2 regions of the Colwellia sp. MB02u-9 genome follow, and region 2 is predicted to be linked to the other one. Evidence: predicted binding sites of a transcription regulator. Region 2 holds the regulator's gene; the other holds the start of a gene.
The links. The regulator sigma-54, encoded in region 2, starts transcription at its own class of promoters, with help from an activator protein. The targets are predictions, from matches to a motif close to GTTGGCACGNNNNTNGNNT.
Positions count from the first base shown of each region.

Region 1: fliE (flagellar hook-basal body complex protein FliE) is a predicted target of sigma-54. The motif match lies at 3,555-3,573, and genes of this name have one in related genera.

Region 1 covers NZ_JACGVF010000088.1:4,026-9,969, reverse strand. Annotated here, with positions in the region: gene fliH (flagellar assembly protein FliH) at 1-321, opposite strand, end outside; gene fliG (flagellar motor switch protein FliG) at 346-1,398, opposite strand; gene fliF (flagellar basal-body MS-ring/collar protein FliF) at 1,391-3,112, opposite strand; gene fliE (flagellar hook-basal body complex protein FliE) at 3,160-3,504, opposite strand; gene H4J65_RS06065 (sigma-54 dependent transcriptional regulator) at 3,776-5,116, opposite strand; gene H4J65_RS06060 (PAS domain-containing sensor histidine kinase) at 5,103-5,944, opposite strand, start outside.
Region 2 covers NZ_JACGVF010000100.1:203,721-209,664, forward strand. Annotated here, with positions in the region: gene kdsC (3-deoxy-manno-octulosonate-8-phosphatase KdsC) at 1-339, shown strand, start outside; gene lptC (LPS export ABC transporter periplasmic protein LptC) at 336-902, shown strand; gene lptA (lipopolysaccharide transport periplasmic protein LptA) at 934-1,413, shown strand; gene lptB (LPS export ABC transporter ATP-binding protein) at 1,414-2,145, shown strand; gene H4J65_RS17080 (RNA polymerase factor sigma-54) at 2,197-3,702, shown strand; gene hpf (ribosome hibernation promoting factor) at 3,739-4,026, shown strand; gene ptsN (PTS IIA-like nitrogen regulatory protein PtsN) at 4,056-4,514, shown strand; gene rapZ (RNase adapter RapZ) at 4,521-5,375, shown strand; gene H4J65_RS17100 (HPr family phosphocarrier protein) at 5,382-5,660, shown strand.

The DNA of each region.
Region 1 (5,944 bases), on a different contig from region 2:
TGAAATAAGACCCGCTTCATGACCACTGGTTTTACCTTCATCAAAACCTTTAGCAAAACCGTCTGCTTTTCCCTCACTAAAGCCTTCTTCAAATGCGGCTTGACGAATGTCTTCCATGTCTTGTGCCGTTAACGGCACAGGCTCATTCACTTCTGTCTCTTCTGGTGGCTCATAACGCCAGTTCATTGGCTGGCCTAAGGCATTAGTTTTATTAACCTTTGTATCTTCGTCTGGTTGCACATTAGGTGCTGACCAGGTATCAACCTTTTCAATTTTTTTTTCCGCCATCGCCCCAGTGCTTGGCTCAGAATCTGCTGCCATTAGGTTACACTCTCTGATGTTTGATTATAAGAATTCATCGCCGCCACCGCCGCCGCCTAACATAATTTCACCGGCATCAGATAATCGATGTGCAACCGCCAAAATTTCTTTTTGCGCGGCTTCAACTTCACTAATGCGTACTGGCCCCATCACTTCAAGATCATCCGCTAGCATTTCTGCAGCACGTTTAGACATATTGGCCATAATTTTTTCTTTTAAGGCTTCATCAGCACCTTTTATTGCTTTCATGAGCGCATCTTGCTGAACTTCTCTTAAAATGGCTTGGATACCTCGGTCGTCAACATCGGCAAGGTTTTCAAAGACAAACATAAGGTCTTGTATTTGCTGACTCATTTCTTCGTCATGTTCGCGAATTGAAGTCATCAACATACCTTCAACATTATTGTCTAAATAGTTCATGATGTCTGCAGCCGCTTTCAAGCCGCCCATTTTCGCGGCTTGTGCACCCGCTTGACCGGCAAATTGTTTTTCCATGATCTCATTTAATTCTTGCAATGCCGCGGGTTGAACTTCTTCTAAATTAGCAATACGCATCATAAGATCCAAGCGCACTTTGTCGGCGAATTGGGTCAGTATTTCTGCTGATTGATCCGGTTCAAGGTAAGATAAAACGATGGTTTGAATTTGAGGATGTTCATTACGAATAATGTTCGCCACTTGCTTTGAGTCCATCCATTTCAAAGAATCAAGGCCCTTAGCACCACCACCTTTGACAATTTGATCGATAAGATTACCGGCTTTATCTTCGCCTAATGCTGCGGTTAATGCTTTGCGGACAAACTCTTCACTTTTGAAACCAATAGTAGAAAAATTTTGAATTTCGTTAATAAATAACTTATGCACGGCGGTAATTTTTTGTTGAGTAAAATCTTCCATACCGGCCATGATCATACCCACTTTTTGCACTTGCTTCGGCTCTAAGTGTTTTAGTATCTGTGCCGCATCTTCTTCTGAAAGACTCAACAATAAAATCGCGGCTTTTTCAGCGCCGTCAAGTTTATTGACGTCATAGCCAGACGATTGTTGCTCTGCTAGTTCTTGATTTTCATCACTCATTTTCGGTTAACCAACTTTTAACGACTTGCGATGATAATTCTGGCTCGTTTGCCACTAAGGCCCGTACCGCTTTTAATATATCGCCATCGCGATGTAAATCAGGCAATTGTAAACTACCATCAGGAGCAAAGCCAATTGAGCCAGCATCAAAGTCAGATGATAACATGTCCATGGTTTCATCACCCAAATCAACATGACTATCAAGCGACTTATCACCGTAGTCACTCGGGGTTTTTTCGGGATGAATTAGGCGTTTTAACATCGGACGCACCACGGCAATAAACAAGATAGCAATTAAGATAACCGCCCCAAGCAATTTTGCATATTTATAAATAGTAGGATCTTTCCACCATGCTAGTGGCGCCACGGCTATAATTTCTGGGCGAGAAAACGGTAAAGTAACCACCTCTAATGAATCACCACGTTGTAAGTTAAAACCAATACTGCCTTGCAATAAACGACGAATATTAGCCATTTCTTGTACAGAGCGTGGTGTTGGTACAGGTTCACCTTCAGCATTTAACTCAGACAAGTAATCTAAGGCAACAGAGACACTAATGCGATGAATAACGCCGGTTTGTTGTTTGGTGTAGCTAATAGCCTCGTCGAGTTCATAATTACGTGTCGACTCTGTATGCTTACGACCCGGCATGGTTTGCTGTTGAGCATTGCCCGTAGCATCTTCGGGAATATTACTGTCCAGCGGGGGTTGATTCGTTAACGCACCTGGAATACCACCGAGTAAACCACCAATGGTATTATCTTCAACTTTCATTTCGCTACGCAAAGCTGGTAAATCTGAATTATAACGCCGCTGAGTTTCTTCAGTATTGGTAAAGTCCATGGCCACGTCAACTTGGGCGGTAAAGTTGCCTAAACCTACAACGGGAATTAAGATCGAATCAATCTTATCCATGTATTCTGCTTCGCGTTTTTGTTCAATTTCGAATTCTTTACGTGAGCGTGACGACACAGAATCTTGTGAGCCAGAATTTAATAAACGACCATTTTGGTCGGTCACCGTGACCCGATTCGGCGATAAACTTTGCACGGCTGATCCGACAATATCTACTACAGCGTCAACTTCTTCTTCAGATAACAGGCGGCCACGACTCAAGGTCAGTACCACAGTAGCTGACGGATTTTTTTCACGTTTAGCGAAAACATTTTCACGTGGAATGGCTAATAAAACTCGAGCGCGTGAAATAGATTTTAACTCTTCAATGGTGCGGGCAAGTTGCTGCTCTCTAGAATGCTTTAAACGTTCAGTTTCAAGCCGTTGACTCACACCAAAACCCATATCTTGCATAAGAATTTCGCTGCCCTCAGAAGGCGCATCACTTAGGCCGCCACGAGCTAGCATCAACTTAACATCTTGGTATTGGTCACTTTCTACCGATATTGTGTTGTTTTCTTGGCGGTATTCAACTTGCTTGCTGTCCAGAAAATCCATGGTTTTAATTAATTGCTCGGTGGGCAATTTAGTTAAAAAACGATATTCTGCTTCATTGGCTAGCATAATAACAAACACAGCAATCGCGAAACAAATCGCTAGCGCAATCACTATGGTCATTTGACGTAGAAAATCAACATTACCCATAGCCGCGGCTAAACCTGACTTTTGTTCACCAACATCATCTGAACTATCGTTGGCGACTAAGTCATTGTTACTATCTGCCACCGTTAAATTTGTGTTGTTTGTTGAATCTGCCACTTACTTCTCTCCGCGTCACTATCGTTTTATGCTTAACCACTGAGCCGTTATACGGGCATGCTCATAATTTCTTTATAAGCTTCAACAAACTTATTACGCACCTGAACGGTCGCATCGAAAGCAATACCTGCCTTTGACGCCGAAATCATGGTGTCAGCCAAAGTAACACTGCGATCGCCAAGTTCAAAAGCGGTACGCTTAGCACCCGCATCTTGTTGTAGCTCATTGACATTATTAACGGCATCTTTTAATAAGCTACCAAAGTCACTACCGGCTTTGCTCACCGGTGGTGTGCCCATGCCATTTGCTTCACCTATGGGTAGTTTATTACCCATAGCTTCCATCGACATGCTTTGCATTTGAGCGTATAAAGAATTAGTTTTAATATCCATGGCTATCTCGCTTTCGTCAATTTCTTGTTACTTAATGTTACCTAAGGTTAAAGCAAGCATAGTGCCAAGCTAAATAATATCGCAAAATATTGAAAAAATCACCTGATAAAAAAGCTAGAATGTCTTTTGAAATCTTTAAAAAGACTTTAAAATCAGATAGAAACTAAAAATAAATAAATATCGTAAATATAAATAAATAATTAATGAAACGAAAAAAACGACGTTAATGCGTCGTTTTTTTGTTACAAACAGGTACTAAGCCTATTTTTTCTTAAAGTGGGATATTAATACCACTATCACGCATACGCGCAATTTTATAACGTAAGGTGCGTGGACTAATACCTAAACGCTCGGCCACATCTTTACGACTACCGCGACAAGCATGCAAAGTGTCCAGTATTATTTGATGTTCTTGTAATTTAAGTTCACTGCCGAGTTTGTCATTTTTTTCCGCGTTTACTGCCTCACTTGCTACCTTGGGTGTTTCAAAGTCATCGATCAATAAATCATTCGCATCAATGCAACGATCACTTTGTAAAATTAACGCCCGTTGAATAACATTGTCTAACTCTCGCACATTACCAGGCCAGTCGTAAGCCAGTAATTTACTACGCGCGGCGGCGGTGAATTCAGGAATAACATTACCGTCTTTTTGACAAATACGGCTAATAAGATGGGTCGCCAAGGGTAGAATATCATCACGACGTTCATTAAGTGGCAACCAGGTTAATGGGAATACATTCAGTCGATAATATAAGTCTTCTCTAAAAATACCACTTTGCACAGCGGCTTTTAAATCGCGATTACTGGTGGCTATCACTCTAACATCTAAGCTGATGGTTTTACGTCCACCTATGCGTTCTACTTCTCGCTCTTGCAACACGCGTAAAATTTTGGCTTGTAAACTTAAGTCCATTTCGGTTATTTCATCAAGTAAAATAGTGCCACCTTGCGCTTGTTCAAACTTACCCGGACAAGCTTGAATAGCGCCAGTAAAAGCGCCTTTTTCATAACCAAATAAAGTGGCTTCAAGCATATTTTCAGGAATAGCAGCGCAGTTAATCGCCACAAAAGGCGCTTGGCTACGTGGTGAGTAATTGTGAATATATTGTGCCAGCACTTCTTTACCTGAGCCACTAGGTCCCAAAACCATCACAGAGGCGTCAGTATTTGCCACTTTTTTGGCGAGATTTAATAACTCAAGACTTTGCGCATCAGCCACAATAGGGTCGCCACCATCATTGACTTGTAACGGCACATACTGACTGACCATATTCAGTAAAACTTCTGGCGCAAAGGGTTTTGCCATATAATTGCGAGCACCGTCTCGCATGGCCTGTACGGCATCATCAATAGTGCCATAGGCGGTCATGATCAATACTGGCAATTTTGGATAGTTATGGCGAATACTTTTCAATAACGACAGTCCTGACATGCCGCCCATTTGTACATCACTCACCACTAAATCGACGTTATGCGACTTAAGTTTTATCAGTGCGTCTTCACCTGAGTCTACGGCTAAACATTGATAGCCCGCCAACAGCAAAGTATCAACCAGTGCCTCTCTCAGTCCGGCGTCATCTTCAACAACCATTATTTTACTTGTGCTCATGACTAAGCTCCTTAGACAAAAATGCCTCATTTTCATGCTCAGTCAATGCCGCCTTAGTCTCTTCACTGACCAGTAAGGGTATTTTCATACAAAAATGTGCCCCTTCACCTGGCTGACTTAACAAGCTCACTTCACCTTGGTGTGCATTAGTGACAGATTTTACCACCGCTAGGCCTAAACCTGTGCCTTGGCTTCTTGAGGTATAAAAAGGTTCGAATATTTTATCGGCTAGCTCGCCACTAATGCCCGGACCATTATCACGCACACTAATGTAGGCATATTCGCCCTGACAGTAAGCACTAATGTTGATAACGGCATCGGCTTTAATGACAGATAAACTATTGTGTATTAAGTTTTGAATTGCCCCCGACAAGGCACTCACATTGCCTAAAATCTCGCAGCCTTGTTGGCAAAAATGCAAATTAACTTTTGCGCCAGCTTGACTCACTTGCGGCTCAATGACTTGCTTGGCTTGCTCAATCAGTTGGTTAATATTAACCGGTTCAACAACCGCTTTACTGCCACTTTTAGCAAACAACAGCATGTCATTAACTTGCTGCTCTAAGTCATGTAGACGTAACATTAATTTGTCTTGAAAATTACCCCGTGCCTCTTGGCTGAGTTTTTTATTGCGTAGATTAGCGCCATATAGCATGGCAGCCGATAATGGTGTACGAATTTGATGAGCCAATTTTGACACCATACGCCCTAAAGACGATAGTCGCTGTAATTGGCCAAGCTTATCTTGTAAAAGTCGCGTTTCGGTTAAATCAGTGATCATGATCAACTGCCCAGGTTGGCCACCTAAAGTGGTAATTTCTAATTTTA
Region 2 (5,944 bases):
GGCAGAACCTCAACTATTGTGCAAACCCGGATGAGTGCATTAAATGTTAAGCACATAGTACAAGGTGAAGAAAATAAGCTACCGGCTTTAAAAGCTATGCTCGCCGCATTAAAGTTAGCGCCTGAACAAGTGGCTTACATCGGCGATGATATGCCAGATTTTGACTGCCTTAATTATGTTGGTTTTAGTATTGCGGTCAATGACGCACACCCCGCCATTTTAAAATCTTGTGACTACACCACCTATACCCGAGGTGGTTTCGGCGCCGTGCGCGAGACTTGCGATCTTATTATGCAAAGCCAAAACACCTTAGCTGATGCAACGGGTTCAAGCGTATGAATCGCATATACCTTGTTAGTATAAGCTTATTTTTATTGGCCTTAACCACCTATGGCTTACTTGAATGGTATGGCGCGAAGGAAGAAACCAGCAACATTCTCGATACCGCGAATAACCCTGAATTTATTGCTGAAAACCTTAACAGTGATGTTTATAAAACCACTGGGGCATTATCTTATAATGTAGAAGCAAAACGCATGGAACATTATGCTGAATTAGGGGTCACACACTTTGAATATCCACGCTATACCTTATACCCAAGGAACAACAAACCTACTTGGCAAATCACCGCCAATGAAGGCACCTTGTATAATAACAATCGCGTAAAATTAGCAAATCGCGTACGTTTAATCGCCACTGATAAAGAAAGTTTGATACAGGAAGTGCATGGTAAAAATTTAGAAATGGACTTAAAAACTAATATTATCAGCTCAGAGCAAACTATCTTAATATTAGGTAAAGGATTTACTATGTATGGCTCAGGATTAATTGTAGACTTAAACACAACACAGATGACATTGACCGAACATGTACAAACTATTTATAAAAAAATTAAAAAATAACTTATATTGTCTCACGGCGTTAGCATTATTAGTGCCTGTCGCAAGTGCAGAAAAATTTAACGTAGAACAAGAGATTAAAATATCTTCTTCACGCCAAGCTGCCGATCTCAAAAATAAAATATTCAGTTATATTGATAATGTCATTATTTCTCAAGGCACACTAACCATACATGCCGAGTTAGTACAGGTTATCACCCAAGAAAACAGTGACAGCAAAATTTATATTGCCAAAGGCTCTCCAGCGACCTTTGAACAAACGCTTCAAGATGGTAGCCCAATCAATTTGCAAGCCAATGAAATCCGTTATGAGCCGAGTATGAATACCGTCGTTATTTCAGGCAATGCTCTCCTTAGCCAAGAAGGCAGTAAAGTGAGCGGCAGTAAAATCACCTACAATTTTGCCACAGAATATGTCAATGCCGAAAGCCTTGAAAATGCTAAAGTTGAAACCGTATTACAGCCAAAGAACAAAACTGAATTGCCTATAAAATCAAAGGATAAGCAAGAGTAAATGTCAACTTCTACATTATCAGCAACCGGCCTTGCCAAGTCCTATAAAGGCAGAAAAGTGGTTAAAAACGTCAGTATGCACGTTTCCGCTGGACAAATTGTTGGCTTATTAGGGCCAAATGGCGCAGGTAAAACTACCTCTTTTTATATGATTGTTGGCTTGGTAAAGAACGACAGTGGCTCAATTGTCTTAAATGATGAAGATATAACCTTACTGCCGATGCACGAGCGCGCGAGAAAAGGTATCGGTTATTTACCACAAGAAGCCTCTATTTTTCGTAAGTTATCGGTTCATGACAACATCATGGCCATTTTACAAACACGTAAATCACTTAGTGATGTTGAGCGACAAGAAAAACTTGAACATTTATTAGAAGAGTTCAACATAGGCCATATAAAAGATAACTTAGGCATGAGTTTATCTGGCGGTGAGCGCCGACGAGTTGAAATAGCCCGGGCATTAGCCGCAGATCCTAAATTTATATTACTGGATGAACCCTTTGCCGGTGTTGACCCGATTTCAGTAGGTGATATAAAAAAAATTATCCTACACTTAAAAGATCGTGGCATAGGTATATTGATCACAGATCACAATGTGCGCGAAACACTTGATGTTTGTGAGCATGCCTACATCGTTAGTCATGGCGAACTTATCGCTGAAGGTAATTCAAAGCAAATTCTTGCAAATCAACATGTAAGAGATGTATACCTTGGTGAACAATTCACGCTATAGTGAATAAAACCAATTGAATTAATGAATTTGAATAGGGAAAAGAAAACGTAAATGCGTCCTACTCTGCAACTCCGTATCGGACAACAGTTAACGATGACCCCGCAATTGCAGCAGGCGATCAAACTGTTGCAATTATCAACTTTGGATCTTCAACTAGAGATTCAAGAAGCACTTGAAAGTAATCCTTTGCTTGAAGTTGACGAAACGCACGATAACAATTCAGAAAGTACCCCTGACCATTTAGAAGCAGGATATTCGGTAACGGTAGGCGAAAACTCAGCAGCATCCTCTGATGGCAGCGAAGACTCCACTCCCTCGATAGACGAAATTAGCTCCTCTGAAGGTTTAGCAAAAACAGACATCCCCGAAGAACTCAACAGCGATAGCACATGGGATGATAACTTCAGTGCTGGTGTTAGTAGTGGCGGTGTTGGCCATGCCTCAGAAGATTATACTTATCAAGGTGAAACGAAAGACTCATTACAAGACCATCTAATTTGGCAGATGGAACTAACGCCCTTTACTGACACTGATAGAACCATTGCCATTGCCATTATTGAAGCCATAGATGAAGCCGGTTATTTAACCGTTTCAGCCGAAGAGATCTTAGAGAGTGTCGGTATTGATGGTGTAGAACTTGATGAGATTGAAGTGGTGTTAAAGCGTATTAACGTATTTGACCCCATTGGTGTTGCCGCTCGTTCAATTCCAGAGTGCTTGCGTATTCAGCTCAATCAATTTGCTAAAGATACCCCTTGGTTAGCGGAAAGCAAAATCGCCGTCAGCGAGTATATTGACTTGCTCGGTAATCGTGATTATCGTCAATTGATGCGTAAATTACGCTTGAAAGAAGAGCAATTACGCGAAGTTATTCGCCTAATACAAAGCTTAGATCCCCGTCCAGGTGATAGCGTCATCAAAAGTGAAGAACAATATGTTATCCCAGACGTGTCTGTTGAAAAGAAAAACGGCCGCTGGACAGTAGAGCTCAATCCTGACACTGCCCCTAAACTATCGGTTAATCAGCAATACGCCGCTATGTCTCGTTCAATGAAGTCATCTACTGATAATCAATTTATTCGCTCTAACTTGCAAGAAGCAAAATGGTTTATTAAAAGCTTAGAAAGCCGTAACGAAACACTTTTAAAGGTTTCAAATTGCATTGTGCAACGCCAACAAGGCTTTTTTGAACACGGACCTGAGTCAATGCGCCCTATGGTATTGAACGATATTGCCGAAGCCGTAGATATGCATGAATCAACCATTTCTCGTGTGACCACGCAAAAATATATGCACACACCTAGAGGGATTTTTGAGCTTAAGTACTTTTTTTCTAGCCACGTAAGTACTGAAAACGGCGGCGAATGTTCATCAACGGCTATTCGTGAATTAATTAAAAAGCTAGTGGCTGCCGAAGTACCTGCAAAACCACTCAGCGACAGTAAAATGGCAGATATTTTAGCAGAACAAGGTATACAAGTGGCAAGGCGTACCATTGCCAAATATCGAGAGTCACTTTCTATACCGCCATCAAATCAACGTAAAAGCCTATTGTAGGCAGTTTTATTCAGCCAATAAAGAGGATTGAAATATATGCAAATTAATCTTACTGGACACCATGTCGATGTTACCGATTCATTACGTGATTATGTCAATGGCAAGTTTGAAAAACTAGAGCGTCACTTTGATCATATCAATAATGTACATGTAGTATTAACGGTAGAAAAACAGAATCAGATTGCCGAATCAACGGTGCACTTAAGTGGCACTGAAGTTCATGCTAAGGCACAACATAGTGACATGTATGCATCGATTGATGCATTAATTGACAAGCTAGATCGCCAAATCTTGAAATATAAAGGCAAAATCAACAAACATTAGCGCCATTTCGCTATAGGTCTTAGAAGTTTATGAAGTTGCAAGACATCTTAACCCCGGACTGCACTATTTGTGCAGCACCGGGTGCCAGTAAAAAACGTATATTAGAATATTTAAGTCGCTTGGCCGCCGATAAACTCGACAGCCATGATACTTTTCAGCTCTTAGAAAGCTTAGTTAAGCGTGAAAGATTGGGCTCAACGGGCATAGGTAATGGCATTGCTATACCTCATGGCCGTTTAGAAAATGCTACGCCTACGAAACCTATTGCCGTGGTTATTACCACAGAACAAGCGATTAATTTTGACGCTGTTGATCATCGTCCCGTTGATATTTTTATCGCCTTATTTGTTCCTGAAGAAGAATGCCAGAGCCACTTGAGTACGCTGCAAAGTATCGCAAAAATTTTTCGTAACAAGCAATTTTGCAAGCAAGTGCGTAAATGCCAAAGTAATCAAGAACTGTTTCAGTTAATACAACAAGCGAGTTAAACACGGATGAAATTAATTATTGTAAGTGGCCGTTCAGGCTCAGGGAAAAGTGTTGCACTGCGTGTTTTAGAGGATTTAGGTTATTATTGTGTTGATAATATCCCTGTCAACTTGTTACCCGCACTTACCCATACGGTGATTAATGATTATGAAAATGTTGCCGTAAGTCTCGATGTTCGTAACCTGCCAGCCGATCCTAACGACGTACCCGAAATTATTGAATACCTGCCTAATGCAGTAGAATTGAGCATACTGTATTTAGATGCTGATGATAGTGACCTTATTCGCCGGTTCAGTGAAACGCGACGTTTACATCCGTTGATCAAGCAAAATATTGCGCTAGACCAAGCAATTGCCTTGGAGAAAAAATTACTTGAGCCCATTTCCAGTCGGGCTGACTTATACATCAATACCAGTCAACTAACACCACACCAACTCGCTGACTTAGTTAGAGAGCGAATTCTGGGTAAAACGTCTGGTTCAATGGTGGTTGTGTTTGAATCATTTGGTTTTAAACATGGTGTACCACAAGATGCTGATTATGTTTTTGATGCCCGCTTTTTACCTAACCCATTTTGGGATAAAGAGCTAAAAGGCTACACAGGTTTAGACAAACCGGTACAAGACTTTCTTGCTAGCCAGCCCATTGTGACTAAATTTGTTTGGCAAATTAACAGTTTTATGATGACCTGGTTACCCCACTTAGAACGTAATAATCGCAGTTATATCACCATTGCTATTGGTTGTACGGGTGGCAAGCATCGTTCGGTCTATATTGCCGAATTACTGGCAAATAATATGCGTAAAGAGCGTAAAGATGTGCAATCTCGCCACCGTGATTTAACCGTTGAAGGCACGTAAGCTAAGATGAGCAAACATACGAGCCGTAATGTACTTATCATCAATAAACTTGGGCTACATGCCCGAGCGGCTTCTAAGCTTGCCCAATTAAGCCAAAAATTTACCGCTAAAGTCATTATTGAATTAGACGAAAACCGAGCAGACGCGAATAGTATTATGGGGCTAATGCTGCTGGCAGGCGCCCAAGGTAAAACCGTCAAGGTTATTGCCTCTGGCCAAGATGCTGAACAAGCCTTAGCAGAAATTTGCCAACTCTTTAGTAACAAATTTCATGAAGCCGAATAGTAACAGAGCACTTCTTCCTTGCTAAGCACGTGCTTAAGTCAATAAAAAAGCTGCTAAAATGGCTAGATTACGGTAAACTCTACGCGGATAATTATTAACGAACCCTAGTGATTAAAATAATATACTAGCCAATTTAGCGCTACATTAAAGCCTTTAGAACAAGCGAAATAACTCAAGCATACCCGTTTTCAACTTTGTCTCCTGAGTCGCACTACCGTCCAAGTCTATCGGCGCTTATGTTTATTTATTTGCTATAACAAAACCTTAATAGTTATCTCTCATAA